3 regions of the Chitinophaga sp. Cy-1792 genome follow, and region 3 is predicted to be linked to each of the others. Evidence: riboswitches for the same ligand, from Rfam matches in the RefSeq annotation. Region 3 holds a riboswitch; each other region holds the start of a gene.
What was found. A riboswitch is a leader RNA that binds a small molecule or an ion and turns the genes downstream of it on or off. The one in region 3 is predicted to bind cobalamin.
Positions count from the first base shown of each region.

Region 1 (8,099 bases), on a different contig from region 3:
ACGCTGGATTTAAGACTGCAAAAATCTTTCAAGGTTTCCAGGACCAGCGGTTTTGAGTTTTCTGTTGATGTATTCAACTTCGCCAATATGCTGAATAAGAAATGGGGCGCCAGCCACAACTTCGGTAACACATCCTTGTACAGCGCTTCCGCTTTCAGCAAAGATACCCGCGAATACACCTACGACATCAACACCAGCGGCATTGCCAATCCTGGTGGAGACCCTTACCAGGTGCAGTTAGGCGTGAGATATTTCTTCTGATAAAATTGATAAATAAAAATAAAAATCCTTCTTCACGCGAAGAAGGATTTTTATTTTTATTTAAGCAGATGAATATATTTTGTTAGGAAGATTAACTTTTTTTTGGAAGAAATTTTATTTTCTGTAATATTGATCTATCAGAATAACCAAAGAATTTTATTGCATTTTCATTTAGAGCAAATCCCCCCTCATAGTCGTCGTTTAACAACACAATCATCTACTTAAAACAAAACCTGATTTACGTTATGCACGCATTAAACCCCATGGACAATTCGGGCCGTAAGAAGGCCGTGAATTGCGATGTAGACCCTACCAGCAGTTTAAAGGAAATGTTTATTGACATGATCCAGTTTCCAAGAGCACTGGATGGTCAATGCCCGGTACGGCGTCCTGTATTTTCCAAACAACATGGCATGGTCAAAGCTACTTTCGTAGTAAGCAAAGAAGTGCCGGCACATCGCCGTATTGGCATTTTCAAGTACGACCAGCTGGATGCCTGGGTAAGATTTTCAAGCGATACCAAACAAGGGTTAGGCGATTTTAAAACCACCATCGGCATTGGTATCAAACTATTTGGTGTTGACGGTAAAAAGTTACTGGAGAGCGAATCAGACGCCTTAACGGCCGATTTCATTCTACAGAACCATGATGTCTTTTTTGTAAATACAGCAAAAGACATGTGCGAATTTACCTATGCCGGAGTGGTACTTCGCGACTACGACTCCTACCTGAAAGACCACGAAGAAACAGCAAAAATCCTGGATGCAATGGAAAAGCCGGAAACGAGTGTCGCCACGGCAGTTTATGGCAGCTGCCTGCCGTATGCATTCGGAGCGAATGATTACGTAAAATATAAACTGGTACCCATCAACGTAGGTCCTGGCCCGGCTATCCCAACCAATAACCCTGGTTACCTCAGGGATGAACTGAAACAAAGATTGATCAAAGAAGAGGTACGCATGGGCTTTTACCTGCAATTCAGAACAGATGAGGCTAGCATGCCACTGGATGAAGCAATGGTGCGCTGGCCGGAAAATATTTCCGCCCCTCAGCTCTTTGCAACACTGATCTTACATCAACAGGACATTGACGCCCCCGGCCAGGTAACCTATGGTGAAAATCTCTCTTACAATCCATGGCATACATTGGCAGAACATACACCCATAGGCAGTATCAGTGATGCCAGGAAAGTAGTGTATGAAGAAGGCGCCCGCCTGCGCCGCGACAGAAACGGTATCCCCCTGACAGAACCACACACCGCACGTAAATAAACCTCAATAAAACCAATATTATGGCAGAAAAAGCTGAATACGCCAGAATGGCGATCTATCCCCCGCTAGGTATTGCCAGAGTCGGCAATTCCGATGAATATTTCCTTGCACCAGATGTGCCGGGCATAGAGCCTCCTCACCAAAATGGCTATAAAGACAATCAGGGACGCATCAAAAAGCAGGTACCACGCTTTCGTATATACGCTTTTGATGAAAACAACAACCCTGTAAAGGAAATTACAGCAGACGCCAATACAACTATCGAATGGCGCGTAAACCTGGCAAATAGAAAATCCAGCTGGTATGATTTCGAAAATGCTGCTGATCTCCCCGATGAACAGTCTAAAACTACCGAACATCGGAATATCAAAGAAACCGACAGAAGCAAATTAAACATCTTACCAAAACCCAAAACAATCAAGGGTATCAATCAAAGCGGCGTACTCTTCAATGAAGGGTACTTCTATGATATCAATGTTCCATTGGGAGAAATCAGGACAGATGATAAGGGCCGCCTGCTGGTCATCCCCGCCGATGGCACCTCCGCCTCTGCTTTTAAAGAGCCTCCAACAACCTTCGCCAACAACGTTGGCTGGCATGACGACACCGCTGATGGCACCATTTTCGCATCCGTTACAATCGGCAACGCTACCTACCAGGTTAAGCCTGCCATGGTAGCCGTAACGCCTCCCAACTTCGGCCCAGGCCTGTTTGCGGTAGTAACCATGTACGATGTAGTGGAAGATTTATTCCTGCAAAGCGGTGAAATTCCTAAGCCTGCACAGCTGGAATTCTGGAAACATATTTATCCGATCATCTCCAGAACAGTGCAGACACAATGGGTTAACCACGGGTTCTATATGTTGTTCGGACAAAACTCTCCCAGTGACTACCTCATGGCAGAAAATTTTGCGAAGCTGATGAGTCCTGACCCTATTTACCGCGACTTCCGCACCAAGGTTTTCCAATGGTACAGAGATCCGGAAAATAAGGATTATACACCCGTAAAAATACCACCGTTCTATGGCGATGCTTTCGGTGATTATGAAGATGTGTTTAATGTAGACCTGCCACTGACCAAAACGCAATACGAGCGAATGGCACAGTGGGCACAGGGACATTTTGTTGTAGGGAACAAAGCAGGAACCGATTTCGACAAATTCACACTGGAACAACAGATACAGGCCCTCATCGAAGCCCCGCTGGAAGAATGCCTCGGTGGCCCCTTCCATCCTGGTATTGAAATCACCTGGCCTTTCCGTCAGCGTATCTTCTGGGCAGAGCCTTTCAGGATTAAACTCCTCCCTGAAAATGTAGAACCCAAAGATGATTATGGTAAAGAACTCACACCTGAAGTAGCTGTTGGCCCCAATGGCCCTATCGATGGCAGCGGCCCCGGCTCGCTGACACGCTGGCTGGGCGTTCCATGGCAAACAGATGAAGCCAGCTGCTTATCGGGCTATGATACCACCACCTACCTGATGCTTCCTTCTTTCTGGGCCGCCAGGGTTCCTAACCAGGTACTGTCTGAATCCTCCTTCCAGCGCCTGACAGATAAAAACCTCAATATCAACCAACGCCTCAAGCACTTCGACTACCGCCAGGACTGGCTGCGTGACCTGGGCACACAATACCTGCCAAAGCTGGCAAGGATGGTGGAGAAATGGCACTACCTGGGGATTATAACAGAGGTTAAACTCGAGGCAGATATGGCCAATCCGGCGCTCCCGAATACCTTATGGGTGGAAACCGGGCGCCCTGGCTTTACAACAGAGGACCCTACCTTCGATCAGGTACTCATTGCAGAGCATGCACAGCCGCCATTACTGCAGAAAGCAAGAGCTATCCTGCGTACTGCCGCCGGCGTAGATGCCAGTCAGCTCAGAATACTGCAACGCAAACCATTCAGAAGAGACGAAATGTAAGCAGGATGAATATTCCAGTAATAATTATCGGTGGCGGCCCTGCAGGTGCCGCCACTGCTTTGCAGCTACGCAGCCGGGGTTACGAATGCCTCATTCTGGAGGCCTCGGCAACGCCTGTACGAAAACCCGGCGAAACCATCCCCCCTCAATCCTGGCACCTGTTTAAGAAGTCCGGGCTGGAAACACTACTGCACCACCCCAGTCATCTTACCTGCTATGGCAACAGGTTTATATGGGGAGATGAACACCCGGTAGATAAATCATTTTTTGCCAATACCGTAGCCCGGGGATGGCATCTATGCAGGGATATCTTCGAAGAACAGCTCTCCGCGGAAGTTACCCGCCGTGGCGCGCAATACCTTCCTGGCTGTACCGTGACTGCCGCCAACTTTAATAACGGCCAATGGCATGTCACCTATATAGCTACCAATAAAGCAATACAAACCATTACCTGCAAATTTATCGTAGATGCTACCGGCCGTAAAGCCCGTGTTGCCCGTAAGCTGGGCATACAACGCAACTCATTGGACAGGCTGGCAGGCATCACCACCTGTATCACTTTGCCCGGAAGTATACAGCAGTTCACCTACCTGGAAGCCGTACAGACAGGCTGGTGGTACGCTGCACCCCTAACTGAAAAACAGCTGGTATTAAGCTTCATGACCGACACCGACCTGCTACCTGCTACCTTACGCAGCAGCAAAGACCTGCTGCAAAGCGCTGCCACTACCACTATGATCAGCGAATTGATAACAGGTAACGCTGCCACAGATACGCCTCTTACAATAGCCAGCGCCGCAACCGGCTACCTGCAGCAACGTAGCGGCCACCAATGGCTGGCAGTAGGCGATGCCGCCTATTCCTACGACCCTATCTCTTCCTATGGAATCACCTCCGCGCTGGAAAGCGGCTATTATGCAGGCCATGCCATCGCTGACCACCTGAATGGCGACAACGACGCACTCCGGGCGTATGACTGGGCCATCAGTACCGCCTTCTCTACGTATCTTAAAATGCTTACCGGACAATACCTCCAGGAAAGAAGATGGCAGGATGCGCCATTCTGGAGCAGAAGAAATTAACAATACAAAACACTAAACCTGCAACTCACTTATAGTAGGATCAGGTGGGTAATACATTACCTCGTATTGCCCGCCCACATAAACATCTGCATAAATATCCAATCCCATGTAACCCATGTAAACCTTGCCATCTACCGTAAATTCATAATGGATGGTAGGTGCCCCCTCATTGGATGGCTCAATTTTAACTATAATACCCGTCGTAAAGGCATGGTTTTTCTTTAGTAAATAGGGGTTAATGAACAATGACTTTACAAGAAATATTATCACCAGCATAAGGAGAATCAACCCCGATAAGTATACTACAGCCATTTTATGCCAGATTTTGTTTCCTGTATTTCAGCTGGAATACATTCCCTTCCGGATCAGTACCATCACAAAGCCAGTAATCATAATTATCAAATGTTTTCAGCTCCCGCATAGGAACCCCTTGCTCCAGTAATTGCTTTCGTACCAATTGAATATCTTCATCCAGCTCAAAAACAATTTTTGTATTGCTATCAAACTGATGGCCCGCTGTCATTTTATCGGCGTATGCCGGACCTATTTTGTGTAAACCCACGAAAACTTCACCCGCCTGCAATAACACCCAGATATCATCCTCCTCTACCACTGTAAGACCAAGTACATCCCGGTAAAAGATCTTCAGCCGCTGCGGGTCCTGCACATAAAATATGATGGTATTCAGTTTAAGCTTCATAGCGAACCTATTTTTCCCTCTCCCAAAATACAACTAAAATCCGGTGGTTCACATACTCCCACAAACACCTGCAATAATGCCACCATAACAGTTCACTTTCCGCCATTCCGTTAGCATTTTGTTAAAATTCAAATATTTAATTGTACCTTTGCCCCCGCAATGGTTTTCAGCATAGTACTCTCTATGCCGGAATTAATAGGGAATCAGGTGCAAATCCTGAGCAGACCCGCTACTGTAAGTTCTGTTACAACACTTTGAGTTCTACTTGCCACTGTTTTTATTTTATAAAAACGGGAAGGCCGTTCAAAGTGAGAATAAGTCAGGAAACCTGCCACTGCAGACAGATTCAACACCCTCGAGGATAGGGAATTGAGTAAAGCATACTCTGAATTTTTTCAGCATTATTAGCATTTCATTCCATGGCCGCGACTGGTCATTGTCTGATTCAATTGTCAAACCTTTATGTTCAATGCATTAAAAGCGTTAGGGATAACGTTTTTAACCTTTATTTGTATGCCGCTGTGTGCACAGCATCATTACCGCGACTCCACCCAGGTGGATTCATTACGTGTAAAAGACCTGAAAGGTGTTACTGTACTTACAAACGTTTACAAAGAAGTTATTCCTTCACAAAAACTCACGGGTGAAAATCTCAAGAGTTTAAACAGCTTTTCTGTAGCAGACGCCATCAGGTATTTTGCCGGCGTCCAGGTGAAGGACTATGGCGGCATCGGCGGCCTCAAAACCGTTGATATGCGTAGCATGGGCACCAACCATATGGGCGTCTTCTACGATGGTATACAATTGGGCAACGCCCAGAATGGCCAGGTAGACCTCGGTAAATTCTCTATGGACAATATCGAATCTATCTCTGTCTACAATGGCCAGAAAAGCGAGATATTCCAGCCCGCCAAAGACTATGGCTCATCAGGAACCATCTATCTGCGCAGCCGCAAGCCTGTCTTCGATTCCCTGCAATCCACCCATGTAAAGGCCGTATACAAAACGGGTTCTTTCGATCTGGTAGACCCCTCCATCCTTTTTGAACAGAAACTGACACCGAAAATTAACTATTCCCTCTCCGGTGAATTGATCAACGCCTCCGGCAAATATCCCTTCCGGTACAAAAGAGTATATGCAAAAACAGGCCATACCGCCTGGGATACAACAGCTATAAGGCAAAACGGAGATATCAACGCACACAGAATAGAAAGCGGATTATATGGAAATATCGACCGCGGACAATGGAACGCGAAAGTGTATTACTACGATGCAGAAAAAGGCATTCCCGGTGCAATCGTCAACAACGTATGGAAACGCTCCCAAAGACAATGGGACCGCAACTTCTTCGTGCAGGGCGGGTTTCAGAAGAATGTAACCCAAAGATATGATATACAGGTAAACGGCAAATACGCCAACGACTATATGCGTTACCTCAACCCGGATACCACCCTGATGTATATAGACAACACCTTCCACCAGCAGGAATGGTACGGATCTGTGGCCAATAAATACAGTATCTCCAAAAAAATAGATGTCGATTTATCTACAGATTTCCAGTACAATACCCTCAGCTCCAACCTGGATGGTTTTGTGTTTCCTAAAAGATTTACCTCGCTGATCGCCCTCGCAGGCGCTGCCGACCTTGGCCCCGTGAAAATGCAGGGCAGCGTTTTAGGTACGTTCATCAACGAGCAGGTGACCAGGGGCAATAAATCCCAAAGTGATACTGCAGCCTCAGCTCCCGGAAAAAGCGAAATCACACCGGCATACTTTATCACTTATAAACCTTTTGCCGAAGCTGATTTCAACATAAGGGCATTCTATAAAAATATCTTCCGTATGCCCACCTTCAATGACTTGTATTATACCGATATCGGGAATATCAGTCTGAAGCCGGAATTTACCCACCAATATGATCTGGGATTTGCTTACCGTAGAAATCCAGTAAGCAGGATACTCAACGAATGGAAAATTCAAACGGATGTTTACTATATCAAGGTTACCGATAAAATAGTAGCCGTACCCAAGGGAAATGGTATGTACCGCTGGATGATGATGAATATCGGTACGGTGGAGATAAAGGGGCTCGACCTCATCGCCGACTGGGCATTTACCCTTTCTAAAGAGATCATGCTCAATGTCAGGGCCACTTACACCTATCAGCAGGCACAGGATTTTACCAAAAGAAAAAGTCCGGCACTACAGCAAGAAACCTGGGGAGGTCAGATCCCTTATGTACCCTGGAACAGCGGCTCATTGATCACATGTCTGCAATACAGATCATGGCGGCTCAACTACAGCTTTATTTATGTAGGGGAACGCTACCAGAACTCTGCCAATACAGTAGAGAACTACGAACAGCCATGGTACACCAGTGATATGTCGGCATCAAAAAACTTTCAGTACAAACGCTATCGCTTCAGGATTGCTGCCGAGCTGAATAACGTTTTAAGCCAGGATTATGAGGTAGTCTCGAATTACCCGATGCCTAAACGAAATTATAAACTCATCTTATCCGTTGAACTATGAGAAAGTATTCCTTATTCTTTATCGTACTGCTATCACTTTTCGCCTCCTGCCGGAAAGATATAGCCGTGTTCATCAATGAGGATACAACGGTGGATTCATCTTCCAAAGATAACGCCGCAGGATTTTATTTGCTGAATGAAGGGAATATGGGTAGTAATAAAAGTACCCTGGATTTTTTTGATTATGCTACGGGCAAGTACCAACGAAATATATATGCCGCCATCAACCCCACGGTACCAAAGGAACTGGGAGATGTAGGCAATGATATCGCCATCTATGGCAACAGGCTGTATGCGGTGATCAATGCATCTAACAAGGTAGAAGTAAT
Region 1 is NZ_VWWO01000002.1:1,363,244-1,371,342, reverse strand. It holds gene F3J22_RS19770 (TonB-dependent receptor) at 1-261, shown strand, start outside; gene F3J22_RS19765 (hypothetical protein) at 507-1,532, shown strand; gene F3J22_RS19760 (LodA/GoxA family CTQ-dependent oxidase) at 1,553-3,457, shown strand; gene F3J22_RS19755 (NAD(P)/FAD-dependent oxidoreductase) at 3,463-4,539, shown strand; gene F3J22_RS19750 (hypothetical protein) at 4,552-4,851, opposite strand; gene F3J22_RS19745 (VOC family protein) at 4,853-5,239, opposite strand; cobalamin riboswitch at 5,383-5,590, shown strand; gene F3J22_RS19740 (TonB-dependent receptor) at 5,753-7,771, shown strand; gene F3J22_RS19735 (YncE family protein) at 7,768-8,099, shown strand, end outside.
Region 1: linked by a shared signal. The riboswitch ahead of F3J22_RS19740 (TonB-dependent receptor) and the one ahead of metE (5-methyltetrahydropteroyltriglutamate--homocysteine S-methyltransferase) in region 3 are both predicted to bind cobalamin.

Region 2 (8,099 bases), 150 kb from region 3:
GTTCCCGGTTGCCGATGGTAGCAGCATGGTAACCTGCAGCATTCATCGCATGTATAACCTCCAGGTGAGCATGGTGGTTGGTGCTTCCATCGGTAAAATCACCGGCATCCAGCAACAGGTCGCCGGCATCCATGCCCTGAAATACATTGCCATGCATATCGTTGGTATAATGTAACAGTAACCCGCTGCTATCGCCAGCCAGGCGTATTGTAGCCATATTATTGGCTGCCAGCGTATGAAGGGGGGATTTTAATAAAAGCAGTCCCGCTGCAAGAGAGGAATTTCGGAGAAAACTACGTCGTGTGTTCATAAGGTATTGGAATACTAGATAAAGATACAAGGTAAATATCGTCTGTCAAAGAGAAATCATGATTGAGTCTGCTATCTTTATAGTTACCGGAATCATAAACAACATACAATGCTTAGCGGCCAATTTATTAAAATACCTGGTGGTACCAAAAAAGAGCTGGAATACGAAGAAATAAATCAACTTAAAAAAGATATCCTCTGGATCTTTGATGAAAACGGGGCAGACCTTCACCATGCTTTTGTTCCGGGACATTCATTTACAATCCCGTATTGGCAGTATATGACATTGCATAAGGATGTGGATTGGGTAGATGAAGAAGTGAAATTTTCTATAGCTGGCGCCATGATTGTAACCTTATGTATGGTGGTCGAATATATTGATATCGTCGGCGGCGATCAATCCATTTTCAGCACTACACCATTAGCTGAGGTACTTGATTATACCAGGAATTTTGAGCCGGCAGATGAGAACCTGCATTTTCTGAAAAATCTATTGATAGCCGGCCTGACCATTGCTACCGGAATTACAAAAGAAGATCTGTGGAAGAATGAACCGCTGGAAGGCCTGGAAATAGACGCATTTTATGAGAAACTAAGGCAGGTCAGGGAAAGATTTATATTACCTTACTATCAATCAAAATTAACATAAAGGCCTTCCCGCAATATGCCTGAAGGCCTTTATGCTCATCGGGACTAAAAATTATACTGACTTATCATCAGCATCCTTTCCATAATATTTTTCTCCCAGTTTAATCTTCTCTCTGCCGTTTTGTGTACGCCATTTGTTGGTATCTCTCAGCGAATACGCACATCCACAATACTCCTGCATGTAAAATTCTTCTTCTTTGCTGATGTCCAGCATACGCTTTGAACCACCTTTCTTACGCCAGTTATAGGTCCAGTAGGTAAGGCCTTCATAATGGCCAGCCGCTCTGAGGCCGCAATCATTGATCTGGTCCATATTCTTCCACCGGGAAATTCCCAAAGAACTGCAGATAGTATCAAAACCATGCTCAGCTGCATACAAAGCCGTACGCTCAAAACGCATGTCGAAGCACATGGTACAACGTATGCCTCGCTCTGGTGCTGCCTCCATGCCCTTCGCCCGCTCAAACCAGTTATCTACATCATAATCCGCATCAATAAAAGGGATCCCATGCTTTTCAGCAAAACGGATGTTTTCATCTTTGCGGATATCGTATTCTTTCCTGGGATGAATATTCGGATTATAAAAGTAAATGGTGAACTCGATCCCGGAGGCTATAATGGCCTCCATGACTTCACCGGAACAGGGCGCACAGCAGGAGTGTAGCAGCAGCTTCTTCCCATTGTTGGGTAATTCCAGTTTCTCTCTGATAAATACACTCATATCTTAACTATTTGTAACGGTAAGCATTTCTTTTCTTATACCTATCTCAGACAACATACCTGCTATGCTGTTTATCATATGAATAGAGGCTTCAATCTCGGCCTTGATGTTGGCTAAATGCGCGATATGTGATGAAGCAACACCAGGCAAAAGTTGAAAGCTGTACCTGGTGTTGCTGTATGATGGTGGTGGAGAGATGTCCACCGGTTATTTAGACAAGGCTTTCGGTGCTGATATGCTCACGTGCCTGCTGTGCTGCCGCCACCATGTTGATCAGGGCAGATTTGGTTTCAGGCCATTTACGTGTTTTCAGACCGCAATCAGGGTTTACCCAGAGGTTGCGTGCCGGCAGCAGGTCAGCTGCTTTTGCCAGCAGGGCCGCCATTTCTTCTGTGGTTGGTACACGAGGGGAGTGGATATCGTATACACCTGGTCCGATCTCGTTCGGATATTCGAAGTGCGCAAATGCCTGTAGCAGCTCCATCTGTGAACGGCTGGTTTCTATGGTGATCACATCCGCATCCATCGCAGCGATATGTTCGATGATATCGTTAAACTCACTGTAGCACATGTGTGTATGGATCTGTGTTTTATCTTCCACACCACTTGCTGCAATACGGAACGCACTCACTGCCCAGTCGAGGTAATGCGGACGTTTTGCTTTGCGCAGTGGCAAACCTTCACGGATCGCGGCTTCATCGATCTGAATAATACCGATGCCGGCTTTTTCCAATGCTACCACTTCGTCGCGGATACCCAGTGCAATCTGTTTGGTAGTAATCTCACGAGGCTGGTCGTCACGTACAAAAGACCATTGCAGAATAGTAACCGGACCTGTCAGCATACCTTTCATCGGTCTGTCTGTTTGTGCAGCAGCGAAAGTGCTCCAGCGTACGGTCATGTCATTCGGGCGACTAACATCACCAAAGATAACCGGAGGTTTCACGCAACGGCTGCCGTAGCTCTGTACCCAGCCATTTTTGGTAAACAGGAAGCCATCCAGTTGCTCACCGAAGTATTCCACCATGTCGTTACGCTCAAACTCACCATGTACCAGTACATCCAGGCCAATTTCTTCCTGCCAGCGAATGGTATCGATTGTTGCCTGTTCGATGGCTTTTTCATACTGTTCGGTGGTTAAGTCACCTTTTTTGTATTTCGCACGTAACTGACGTATATCGTCTGTTTGCGGGAAGGAACCGATAGTAGTGGTTGGGAAGGCAGGTAATTTAAAGCGCTGATGGTGCAGTTGCTGACGAACAGGGAATGCGCTTTTACGGGTGGCATCATTCGCTGTGATAGCTGCCACACGGTCTTTCACCGCCTGTTTGTGAACTTTTCCTGATGTGCGTCTGCTCTCAATGGCTTTCTTGTTGGCATCCAGCAAAGCGGTGTTGCCTTCAACGATCTGTTTTAATTCGCTTACTTCTGTCAGCTTCTGTTTAGCAAATGCCATCCAGTTTTTGATCTCAGGATCAAGGGCTGTTTCGAAAGCCAGGTCAATAGGACTGTGCAGCAGGGAGCAGGAAGGAGCGATGATAACGTTTTCAGCGCCCAGTTTTGCAACCGCTTTGCTGATCAGCGCCAAAGATTTTTCGTAATCGTTTTTCCAGACGTTACGGCCATCGATTACACCAACAGAGAGTTGCAGTCCTTTAGGAATGAATGCAAGCACTTCATCCAGTTGCTCCGGCGCACGTACCAGGTCAACGTGCAGTGCGTTTACTGGCAGGTTTACAGCCAGTTCAGTATTGTCCAGCAGCGCATCAAAGTAGGTAGCTACCAGTATTTTGATACCACTTACCTGCTTGGCGATTTCGCTGTAGGCGTATTCAAATGCTTCTTTTTCTTTTTTAGAGAGATCAAGCACGAGACATGGTTCGTCCAGCTGGATCCATTCAGCACCCTGTGCTTTCAGTTTGTTGATGATTTCAACGTATACCGGTACCAGTTTTTTGATGAGGTCTGCACGCTCAAAACCTTTCTCTTTTTCCTTACCCAGCAGCAGATAGCTTACAGGCCCTATCAATACTGGTTTTGCCTTTTTGCCCACTTGTTGCTGAGCCGCCTCAAATTCGTTGAAGATATTGTTGTTGTTAACACGGAATTCCTGGTTGGCCCTGAACTCTGGAACAATATAGTGATAGTTGGTATCCAGCCATTTGGTCATCTCCATCGCAGTGATGTCGAGGCCATCTTTCTGGTAACCTCTTGCCATAGCAAAATAGGCGTCAATTTCGTGGTTTGCTTTTACCTGAGAGAGAACAGGGGCGTAGCGCTCAGGGATAACACCCAGTAATACACTGGTATCCAGTACCTGGTCATAGTAACTGAAATCATTGCATGGGATCAGGTCTATGCCTGCATCCAGCTGTGTTTTCCAGTTTTCTACCTTGATCTGGCGGGCAACTTCCTGTAACTCGTTGAGAGTTATCTTGCCTGCCCAGTACTGCTCGTTAGCTTTTTTAAGCTGTCTTTGGCCACCAATGCGCGGGTAGCCCAGGTTTTGCGTAAGCATTTTCCTAGATAGTTTAGTTAAAACAATTACAATTGTCTTTACAAACCTTCAATGCTCGCAGGAGGAAGGGACATACAATAGCCACACCACACCTATTCATGTGAGGTTGTCAGCTATCAGATCAGACCTTTGCCTTTTACGCGAAAGCATTGTCCTTCCAATGCAGGCAGGTCTCCTGGCTTGTAACATTTGCACCGTCCTTCCCATTTCTACGTAGTAGATACAGTGGACATATAGTGGTGAAAACTTTTTGCGTTACTTACAGTTGCGCGACAGCCCGTGATTTACACACGGTTCCCTTTTAATGCTGATTTTCATCAGCAACCCATTCTGGTCGATAAGATATGAAAAGAACGATAAACGGGACAAATCTAAGTATTTAGATGATTTGTTTTATAAAAGATAAAATTATCAGTATAAAATTCTATTTTTATCTTTTATGCAGAATATATTACCTGACATAAGCGCTATTTTCTCTTAAAAAAGAATATTTTTTCATGGACCAATTAGATGATATCGACCGGCAACTGCTCAGGCTACTTGGGGAAGATTCTACCATCACGGTTAAAGAACTGGCTGCCAGAGTGAGTCTTTCCACTTCCCCTGTTTTTGAACGTGTCAAAAAACTGGAAGCAGGTGGCTACATCAAAAAGTATATCGCTGTTATAGATGCAGAGAAGCTGGGCTATGGCCTCATCGTATTTTGTAATATCAAACTCAAACAGCACGATAAGTCCGTAGGGACACAGTTTGTAACAGATATTATGCGACTGGGAGAAGTGGTGGAATGTTATAATATCTCCGGAGATTACGACTTCCTGTTAAAAGTATATGCCAGGGATATGAAGCACTACCAGGATTTTGTTTTTAATAAACTGGGGTCTGTGCAGAGTATCGGGAGTACGCACAGCACCTTTGTGATGTGCGTCAATAAAGACCAGCAAAATATAGGCATCTGACTAAAATAAAAAGGGCATATCAGTGATATGCCCTTCCGGTAATTACGTTGTGCTGATAGCAGCAACTACAGCAATTAACTATATAACGAATAAATCAACAAACTCCTGTACGTCCATATCCTGTAACGTTGCATAGTCCATTGTGCGGGCCTGCAATGTTTTCTGTTGTTTTTCCGGGAAGATGCGGGCGAGGTTGATCTTGTATTTTTTCAACAGCTCCGGAATACCTTCCTCACGTCTGCGCTTATGTCCGATCGGATATTCAACTACCACTTCATCCAATACGGTTCCATCATTCAGTTCAATGGTCAGCGCATTCGGGATGGAGCGTTTTTCAGGGTCATGGTAATCTTTGGTAAACTGCGGATCTTCCACACAGGAGATTTTATCGCGGAGGATATCAATACGCGGGTCCTGCGCCACTACATCTTCATAATCTGCGGCCGTTAATCTGCCAAAGATCAAAGGTATTGCTACCATGTATTGAATGGTGTGGTCGCGGTCTGCCGGATTATTGAGTGGTCCTTTTTTGTCAATGATCCTGATCGCTGCCTCGTGGGTACGGATGGTAATCTTTTTAATATCTTCCGATGTCTTACCGATAGCTGCCAGTTTTTTGTTCAGTGTCATGGCTGCTTCTACGGCAGTCTGGGCATGGAACTCAGCAGGGAAGGAGATTTTAAACAATACGTTCTCCATTACATAGGAGCCATATCCGCGCTGGAATTTGAATTCATTTCCTTTGAAGGAGACATCATAAAAACCCCATGTTTTGGCGGTAAGAACGGAAGGGTAGCCCATTTCACCTGTCTGTGCGATCAATGCCAGCCGAACGGCTCTTGCGGTGGCATCACCTGCTGCCCATGATTTTCGGCTGCCGGTATTAGGAGCGTGGCGGTAAGTACGTAACGACTGCCCGTCTACAAATGCGAGCGATATCGCGTTGATCAGTTCATCTCTGCTGAGGCCTAGCAGTTTGCCTACTACGGCGGTAGAGGCAACTTTCACCAGCAGTACATGGTCCAGACCTACTTTGTTGAAAGAGTTTTCCAGTGCCAGCACACCTTGCACTTCATGTGCCATGATCATGGCTTCCAGCACCTGTTTCATTTTCAGCGGTGCCTTGCCTTCGGCCAGGTTGGTCCTGGACAGCCAGTCGGCGGTAGCCAGAATACCTCCCAGGTTATCGGAAGGATGGCCCCATTCTGCTGCGAGCCAGGTATCATTGAAATCGAGCCAGCGGATGATGGCACCGATATTAAATGCTGCCTGGATAGGATCCAGCTGAAACTGTGTTCCCGGTACTTTTGCGCCGTTAGGTACTACTGTTCCTTTCACTACCGGGCCAAGTAACTTGGTGCAGGCAGGATAGGTCAGTGCTTCAAGGCCACAGCCCAGCGTATCCAGGAGGCAGTAATGCGCTGTCGACCAGGCGAGGTCGCTGGTAATCTTATAGTTTAAAACGTAGTCTGCGATATCTGCCAGTACTTTGTCTGGTTGTGGTCTTTCATTCGAAATATGTGACGACATATTATTGCTGCTTATTTATTTTGATGTTTATTTTCTTTCTGTAATAGGAACGAAGTCTTTGTTCTCCGGTCCGATGTAATTGGCGCTGGGGCGGATAATTTTACCATCCTGGCGTTGTTCTATGATATGTGCGCTCCAGCCGGTCACCCTCGACACCACAAACAGCGGCGTGAACATCAGCGTAGGTACGCCCAGCTGATGGTAGGAAACAGCCGAATACCAATCCAGGTTGGGGAACATTTTCTTTTCGTCCCACATCACTGTTTCCAGTCGCTCGGCGATATCATATAACAGCATATCACCAGCTTCGGCGGACAGCTCTTTCGCCACTTTTTTAATCACCACATTTCTAGGATCGGAGATAGTATATACAGGGTGTCCGAAACCGATGATGACTTCTTTGTTCTGCAAACGCTTTTTAATATCGGCCTCAGCTTCATCAGCGGAATTATATCTGCTCTGGATATCAAAAGCGACTTCGTTGGCGCCGCCATGTTTAGGCCCGCGCAATGCGCCGATGGCGCCGGTGATACAGGAATAAAAGTCAGAACCGGTACCGGCAATTACTCTGCTGGTAAAGGTAGAGGCGTTGAATTCGTGTTCAGCGTAGAGGTTCAGCGAAATCTGCATGGCCCTTACTGCTGATTCAGATGGCTTGCGGCCATGTAACAGGTGAAGGAAATGTCCGCCAATGGTTTCATCATCGGTTTCTACGTCAATTTCTTTACCGTTATGCGTATAGTGGTACCAGTAAAGCAATGCGGAGCTGAAAGATGCCAGCAGCTTGTCGGCGATATCCCTTGCGCCGGCAGTATTGTGATCATCTTTTTCAGGCTGTATGCTGCCGATGGCGGAAACTGTCGAGCGCATCACATCCATGGGATGTGCGGCGGCAGGAATGTTTCTCAGGATATTTTTTATAGAGTGCGGTAAGCCCCGCAGTGATTTTAATTTAGTTTTATAGGTATTGAGTTGTGCCTGGGTAGGCAGCTGACCATAGATGAGGAGATAGGCTACTTCTTCAAAGGTAGCTTTCTCTGCCAGGTCGAGGATATTGTACCCGCGGTAATGTAAGTCGTTTCCGCTCTTGCCTACGCTGCAAAGTGCTGTATTCCCCGCTTCAACGCCGGAAAGCATTACACTCTTTTTTGGTTTGAATGTTGGCTCGTTGTTACTGGACATCTTTGTTCTTTTTAAAGAGATCATCTAATTTTTGTTCGTAGGAATGATAGCCTATGCTTTTGTAGAGTTCTTCCCTTGTTTGCATGGTATCGAGCACATTTTGCTGGGTGCCGTCTTTGCGGATGTGTTCATAGACATTCTGCGCGGCTTTATTGGCAGCACGGAATGCAGAAAGCGGGTAGAGTATCAGCTGCACACCGGCGCCTTTTAATTCGTCGACGGTATACATTTT
Region 2 is NZ_VWWO01000001.1:3,335,785-3,343,883, forward strand. It holds gene F3J22_RS13580 (metallophosphoesterase) at 1-310, opposite strand, end outside; gene F3J22_RS13585 (hypothetical protein) at 419-958, shown strand; gene F3J22_RS13590 (epoxyqueuosine reductase QueH) at 1,010-1,678, opposite strand; gene metE (5-methyltetrahydropteroyltriglutamate--homocysteine S-methyltransferase) at 1,890-4,196, opposite strand; cobalamin riboswitch at 4,344-4,540, opposite strand; gene F3J22_RS13600 (Lrp/AsnC family transcriptional regulator) at 4,694-5,155, shown strand; gene F3J22_RS13605 (bifunctional 2-methylcitrate dehydratase/aconitate hydratase) at 5,234-6,685, opposite strand; gene prpC (2-methylcitrate synthase) at 6,713-7,867, opposite strand; gene prpB (methylisocitrate lyase) at 7,857-8,099, opposite strand, start outside.
Region 2: linked by a shared signal. The riboswitch ahead of metE (5-methyltetrahydropteroyltriglutamate--homocysteine S-methyltransferase) and the one ahead of metE (5-methyltetrahydropteroyltriglutamate--homocysteine S-methyltransferase) in region 3 are both predicted to bind cobalamin.

Region 3 (8,099 bases):
ACCTGAAGGGAAGTCGCTTCCCGTAGTGGACGCCTGGATTACCACGGAGCAGGGGATTCAAAGTATACGTATGACGATGTCGGTGCCTTATGCCGATCCCGATTCTGCGCCCGTTATAAGAGATGCGAAAATCATTTTAAATGACCTTACCACCGGCAGTAGTTATCCTTTTACGTTTAACAACGGTGCATATACCTACGATGCCAGCGCCAAACCTATTGGCTATGTAGGACACGTATATAAAATACATATTGAGTACCAGCACGAAATACTGGAAGGGGTGGACTCACTTAAAAGAGTACCACCGGTTGATTCTATTTTATTTGGTCATAAAACCAAGGAAGAAGCTGTATCCGGTGTAGAAGGCTTCTATGCTAAATTTTTTGCGGTAGACTTTCCCGGAGAAGGTGATTATTACTGGATCAGGTCGTACAGGAATGATACCCTGCACCGGGTGGAAGACCTGCTGTCTATTGATGGTTCACTGGCAGGAGGTATTTCAGATGGAACACCTTTTATTCTGCCGCTCACCCAGCGTATCACAGATTATGACCGTCCTTTCAAGCTGAATGAAACGGTCATTGTGCGTTTATCGGCGCTGAGTAAAAACAGTTATGATTTTTTGTGGCAGGTATATCAGCAGCTGAATGCGGGAGGTTTGTTTGCGAAGGTGCTGGAGAATGTGCCTACGAATATACAGAATACCGATCCTAAGGGTAAGGTAAAGGTACTCGGCTGGTTTGGTACATCTGCGGTAAGCAGGGGAGAAAGAAAAATTAAATAAAGCATTTTACCCTGTGTAGAAAATAATTCCGTGTTATGTTTATTTTTTATTGTTTTGTTCTGCTGTAAAGGTAGATGATTGTTCTTTTTTTCTTTATATTTTGTTTGGAAAGATATTTATTCTTAAAATTGCCCTCATAATATCTTTTTTTACTGTTTGATACAGAAATGGTTGCTGTTGTACGCAGCATTAAAAGGGAACGGTGTTAAAATCGCCGGCTGTCCCGCAACTGTAAGTAGTTACCTGAATCCTGTCCAGCTTTATGTTCATTGTCACCTGAAGACGAGAAGAACGGACACGGATACTACGAGCCAGGAGACCTGCCTTTTCTGCATGTTGACAATACTTTCGGGGATTGAAGTGGGTCAGCTTTCGGGTATACTTGCTATTACTGACGTACGCAGTGATAAGGCCGGGTATCCTGCCCACTATTCCCGCAGAAGGTATTGAAGTAAAGATGATCACCTGTCATCATTCACTTTAAAACCGACCGGGCACATGATTACGCATAACCTGGGCTATCCGAGAATGGGCGCCCACCGTGAATTGAAAAAAGCCAATGAAGCTTACTGGAGTGGTAAAATCACCGCCTTTCAGCTGGAACAAACGGCTAAGGATATACGCTTAAACAACTGGTATCTGCAGAAAGATGCCGGCATAGATATCATCCCCAGTAATGATTTTTCTTACTATGACCATGTGCTGGATACCTGTCTGATGGTAGGAGCGATCCCTACGCGTTATCACGACTTGCTGGTTGAAAAGCAGCTGCCACAGCTGGATTTGCAGTTTGCCATGGCACGCGGCTACCAGAAAGATGGCATGGATATTACTGCCATGGAGATGACCAAGTGGTTTGATACCAACTACCATTATATTGTTCCTGAATTTACACCCAACCAGCAGTTTACACTCTTCTCCGAAAAAATTATATCACAGTTCGCCGAAGCCAAACGTGCGGGCTTCCAGACCAAGCCGGTAATACTGGGGCCTGTTTCCTTCCTGTTACTGGGTAAGGAAAAGGGCAGGAGCTTTCACCGGTTGCAGTTGTTGAACCGCCTGCTGCCGGTATACCTGGAAGTACTCACGAAGCTCGATGAACTGGATGCACATTATATTCAGTTCGATGAACCTTGTCTTTCCCTCAATTTAAACAGAGTAGAACTGGATGCCATTGCAAACAGCTATGCTGCTATTCATAAGGCATTCCCGCACCTGCACCTGATCCTGGCTGCATACTTCGAATGTTATGGCGCCAACCTGGAAGCCGTACTGAAGCTGCCGGTACAAACACTCCACCTGGACCTGGTACGTTGCTCTATGCAGCTGGAAGATATTCTGGCTACAGATATACGCAAAACAAAACTGCGTTTATCCCTTGGCGTAGTCGATGGCCGCAACATCTGGAAGAATGATTTCCGCAAATCCCTGGAGCTGATCAACACCGCAAAAGCTGCGCTGGGTGAAGACCGCCTCCTGGTGGCGCCTTCCTGCTCCCTGCTGCATACTCCCTGTGATCTCGACCTGGAAACAGACGAAAAAAATCTGCCTGCTACCATTAAAAACTGGATGGCATTTGCAAAACAAAAGCTGGACGAAGTAAAAACACTGGCTGTTCTGGCGGGAGAAAATCCTACCGTCAATGCGCAACAGGAGCTGAAAGATAACGATGCCGCGATGGAATCGCGGAGAACATCTCCGCTCATCCACCGCAAAGCAGTAACCGACAGGGCTGCGGCGGTGACAGCAGCAGATGCAGAAAGAAAGCATGCTTTCCCGGTACGTAAGAAAGCACAGCAGCAGGTGCTGGGATTGCCTATGTTCCCGACCACTACTATTGGCAGTTTTCCGCAAACAGCTACTGTCCGCTCCTGGCGCAGTAAATGGAAGAAAGGAGCACTAAGTGCTGCGGAATATGATCAGCTGATCAAAGAAGAAACAGCGGCATCTATCCGGTGGCAGGAATCTATCGGTATGGATGTGCTGGTACATGGCGAGTTTGAGCGGAACGACATGGTAGAGTATTTCGGAGAACAGCTACAGGGCTTTGTATTTACCCAAAATGGCTGGGTACAGAGCTATGGCAGCCGTTGCGTAAAACCACCGGTTATTTTCGGTGATGTGGAGCGCAAGGAAGCCATGACTGTTTACTATACACAATATGCACAATCCCTGACTTCGTTGCCGGTGAAAGGTATGCTGACAGGCCCCGTTACTATTCTGCAATGGAGCTTTGTCCGGAACGACCAGCCAAGAGCGGCTACCTGCCTGCAAATTGCCCTGGCAATCCGGGATGAGGTGAAAGACCTGGAAGCAGCCGGTATTAAAGTGATTCAGATAGATGAGCCGGCCTTGAGAGAAGGTTTGCCGCTGCGCAAGGAAAACCGGGAAGCTTATCTGGATGGTGCCGTACGCGCATTTAAGGTAGCAGCTTCCGGTGTGGCAGATACCACGCAGATACATACGCATATGTGTTATGCAGAATTCAACGATATTTTTGAAAGCATCGCCGCACTGGACGCGGATGTGATCACGATAGAAACATCGCGTTCGCAGTCCGAGTTACTGGAAGGTTTTGCTAGTTTCAAATATCCTAACGATATTGGCCCGGGTGTTTATGATATTCACTCACCACGCATTCCTTCGGAAGAAGAAATGGTAAACCTGATGGAGCAGGCCATGGCAGTGATTCCTGCTGAGCAGTTATGGGTAAATCCTGATTGCGGCCTCAAAACCAGGGACTGGCCGGAAACCAAAGCTGCAGTGGCTGCCATGGTAGCAGCTGCTAAAACCCTGCGCAATAAGGTTCCTGCCTGATCCAATATGGTAAAAAATTGAAAATATTTTACAATGACGATAGAAGAACGCATACAGGCATCGGAAACACATATCTTCAAAGCGATATTTCCCGATAGTACCAATCACTACGATACGATGTTTGGTGGTACGGCCATGTATCTGATGGATGAAGTGGCTTTCATTACTGCCACGCGATTTACGCGGAAAAAAGTAGTAACTGTATCTTCAGATAAAATTGATTTTAACAAACCAATTCCTGCGGGCAGAATCATTGAACTCATTGGTCGCGTATCGAAAGTGGGTAACACCAGTATGAAAGTAACGGTGGAGATTTACACGGAAGAGATGTACTCTGATGCCCGGGAAATGGCTATCAACGGAACATTTACGTTTGTAGCCATCGACGATGAGAAACGTCCTGTGAGCGTGCTCTGATGTTAGCGTTTTAATTTTCTTGCCATCCCGTCTCTACTGCAGAGGCGGGATTTTTTTCTTAAAACAACCATTAATTGCCAGTTGTTATCGGATATATGTCTGGTACTAATTACAATATTGTCAACAATACGAAGGAGCTGCAGTTCGAGATCAGCGAAGGTGGGGAGAAGGCGATCCTCACATACCGGTTTTATAAGGAAGATATAGCCTTCATGCATACCACCGTGCCTGCAGGCCTAACCGGTAAGGGTATTGCCACCTTGTTAGCCCGTGCTGCCTTCGATTATGCGAAGTCTCTCAATAAGCCAGTGATGGTATACTGCCCCTTTGTGGCCAGCTTCTTAAAAAAGCACACGGAATACAGGGTACAGCTCGACCGTACTTTCCATCATTAACCTCCGGTTTCTGATAATTATTTTCATACATAAATATTTGTTTATAATTTATAAATATTTATTATTTGTTGTAGAATGATTATCTTCTGTTTTTAGGGATGGGTATTGCGTTTCACCCATTGATGGCTGTTTTACCATTGTTGCCGGCTTTGATTTATCGGGTGAAAGCGCTACTTTCGGAACCTGTAATACATCCAACTTTAGACTGCGGTAAACCCCTATACTGTTTATGGTTTTCAACTCATTCGAGTTTGCATTATTTCTGCCAATTGTTTTCCTGCTCTATTGGTTTGCGGCGCGAGGTTCGCTGATGGTTCAGAATTTAATATTGCTGGCAGCGAGTTTTGTCTTTTATGGCATGTGGGACTACCGTTTCCTGTTCCTGCTGTTCTTTTCTATTTTGCTGGACTATACTTCCGGGATAATGATACACCAGGCAGTGGGTACCCGGAAGAAAAAGATATGGCTGACGGCAAGTATCGGTATAAACTTAGGATTCCTATTCTTTTTCAAATACTATAATTTCTTTGTGGCTTCCTTTGCGGACCTCCTGCATGCGGGTGGTTTTCAGCCGCATCTCTGGACGCTGCGTATCATACTGCCGGTAGGGATCTCTTTTTATACCTTCCATGGCTTGTCTTACGTGATAGACGTGTATTACGGAAAAGTAACCCCTACAAGGAATTTTGTCAACTACGCGTTGTTTGTCAGCTTCTTTCCCTTGCTGGTAGCGGGGCCTATAGAACGTGCCACGCATCTGCTTCCGCAAATAGAGCGGACACGGGTATTTGATAGCAGCAAGGCCGCCGATGGCCTGCGGCAAATACTTTGGGGCCTGCTTAAAAAAATGGTTATCGCAGATGGCTGTGCCTTTTATGCCAACCAGATATTTAATCATTCCGCCGATTATAATGGCAGCACGTTGCTGACAGGGGCGGTACTGTTTGCGTTTCAGATCTATGGCGATTTCTCGGGTTACTCTGATATGGCTTTGGGCATAGCGCGGCTGTTTGGTTTTGAGTTGCTGCGCAATTTTGCCTATCCCTATTTCTCCCGCGACATTGCTGAGTTCTGGCGCCGCTGGCATATTTCGCTGTCATCCTGGTTTAAGGATTATGTGTATATACCGCTGGGAGGTAGCAGGGAAGGACGTTTCAAGGCAGTGCGAAATACCTTTGTCATCTTTTTGCTGAGTGGGTTCTGGCATGGCGCCAACTGGACATTTATCATCTGGGGGGCGATTCATGCAGTGTATTTCCTGCCATTGCTTTTATCTGACCGTAACAGGAAAAATATGGAAATAGTGGCACAGGGGCGGATATTACCTTCTCTGAAAGAAGGATTGCAAATGCTATCCACATTTCTGCTGGTAACACTGGCCTGGGTATTTTTCAGGGCAGAAAATGCAGGACATGCATTTGCCTACCTGCGGGAGATATTTTCGCTGAGCCTGTTGCAGAAGCCTGTCATATTCCCGATGACGATGTTGCTGCTGGTAGCATTGTTTATGCTGGTAGAATGGCAGGGAAGGGCCTATCCCTATGCATTGGCTAACATCAGTATAAGGATGGGGCGTCCGGTACGCTGGGCGGTATACCTGGTGCTGCTGTTTGTTATTATCCTGCTGAAGTCCGAACAACAACAATTCATTTATTTTCAGTTCTGATATGAAGTCGTTTATTCTCCGCATACTCTTATTTACGGCAATCTTCACCGGGTTGCTGCTATTGCTGGGACCACCGCTGGCGGTGCCTGGCGAGTTTGATTATGTTGGCGGTATTGTGGTGAAGCATGCCCGGCTGAATGCCTTGAAGGGCCATCGTGTTATTTTTGCCGGCGGCTCCAATGTGGCGTTCGGGCTGGATAGCAAAATGGTTGAAGATGCCATTCATCAGCCGGTGGTAAACCTGGGATTGCATGGCGGACTCGGACTGGATTTTATCTTACAGGAGCTTGAACATACCGTGCGTGCGGGAGACGTAGTGTTTTTGTCGGCAGAATATTTCCTGGAAAGCGGTCGCTACGACCTGGATTATGCCGCCGGAGAATTTTTGCCGGAGGCAGCTGATTATTATCAGCAGGATTATTATACGACTTTCAAACACCTGGTAGAAGCGAAGTTTGACCAGGTATGCTATAACCGGGATAAGCTGCTGTTGCGCTTTAAGCCCGTAGTGATCCGGGAAAGAAAGGCAGAACTGGAAAAAGTATATTCCCGTCATGCATTTAATAGTTATGGAGATGTAGTGGCACACCTGGACCTGCGTCCTGACGGGGCGCCAGCAACGCCGCTGAAGCTGCAGGCAGGTTACTGGGATGGTATTGCCAAAATCAACAAGGCGAATGAGATCATTAGTGCAAAAGGAGCGAAGCTGTATTTCCTGTTCCCGACATTTGCGCAATCCTCCTATGCTTTCAATAAAGCAGTGATCGATCAATACCAGGCTACCATACGCGCCGACCTGAAAGTGCCGGTAGTCAACAAGCCGGAAGATTTCGTATATCCGGATAGTTTATTTTTTGATTCTTACTATCATCTGACTAAAAAAACAAGAATTTTAAGGACAGAGAAGATGATCAGCCTTATACGTCCGTATGTGGCTACAGCAGCCGATCCCGGTGCACAACTGACTTATAGCAGTCATTAAAAAAATGGCATTCCGCTAAATAATTTTTACATTGCCTGCAAAAATAAGCACGGTATGGATAGGTTATTTACAGATGAAACCTTTAAGCAGCAAGACTTTGCAACGAATGGATTTCCGGCAGGTGAATATGAAAACTGTAAATTTCTGCATTGTGATTTTTCCAACGTCAGTTTTGCAGGATGCATTTTTGTGGAGTGCGCATTTAGCGATTGTAACCTGAGTATGGTACAGCTGAATAAGACAGCCATGCGGGACGTACGTTTTGTGGGTTGTAAGATGCTGGGACTTCATTTTGATACCTGCAACGACTTTGGTTTTGAAGTGAGTTTCGATGGCTGTAATCTGCAACATGCCTCTTTTTATAACCGCAACCTGAAGAAGCTCCAATGTAAAAACACCATCTTACGCGAGGTCGACTTTACACTGGCGGACCTGAGCCAGGCTGTATTACAGGACTGTGACCTTATTGGTGCCACCTTTGATAATACCAACCTCGAAAAAGCAGACTTGCGGAAGGCGACGGGTTATATTATTGATCCTGAGCGCAATAAGATCAAGAAAGCTAAGTTTTCCCTGGCAGATGTGGCAGGTTTGCTCATGAAGTATGATATTACCATTGAGTAATACGCTAGCTGTTTATCACAGTATTATACCTGGTTTCGCGCTTCATGTGGCAGGGTGTCTCCGGATAAATAAAATCTAAGTAAGCTATCTATTAGATGTCTCTGTTTAGATATTAATAGGCATAAAGTTTATTTTGTTAGATAAAATCTATAAAAAAGAAAAAATCGTTGAAAAATTTGGAATAAAAAGGCGGTATGTTGTATATTTGTATTGTTGAATGAGAAACACACAACATATTGTGGGGTGATGAAACTGGCAGACATGCCCCCTTGTCTCGGGGGTGAGGAAAACGGGATAAACAGCAGCGTAAACAGCTAACCACTAACTTTTTTTGCTTCTGCTAACTGCCTCGTGTAGGTTCGACTCCTACTCCTACAGCTACTAAACGACCTGGCACCGAGGTCGTTTTTTTAT
Region 3 is NZ_VWWO01000001.1:3,182,915-3,191,013, forward strand. It holds gene F3J22_RS12950 (DUF4249 domain-containing protein) at 1-784, shown strand, start outside; cobalamin riboswitch at 936-1,127, shown strand; gene metE (5-methyltetrahydropteroyltriglutamate--homocysteine S-methyltransferase) at 1,283-3,601, shown strand; gene F3J22_RS12960 (acyl-CoA thioesterase) at 3,635-4,018, shown strand; gene F3J22_RS12965 (GNAT family N-acetyltransferase) at 4,093-4,413, shown strand; gene F3J22_RS12970 (MBOAT family protein) at 4,643-6,079, shown strand; gene F3J22_RS12975 (hypothetical protein) at 6,081-7,061, shown strand; gene F3J22_RS12980 (pentapeptide repeat-containing protein) at 7,116-7,685, shown strand.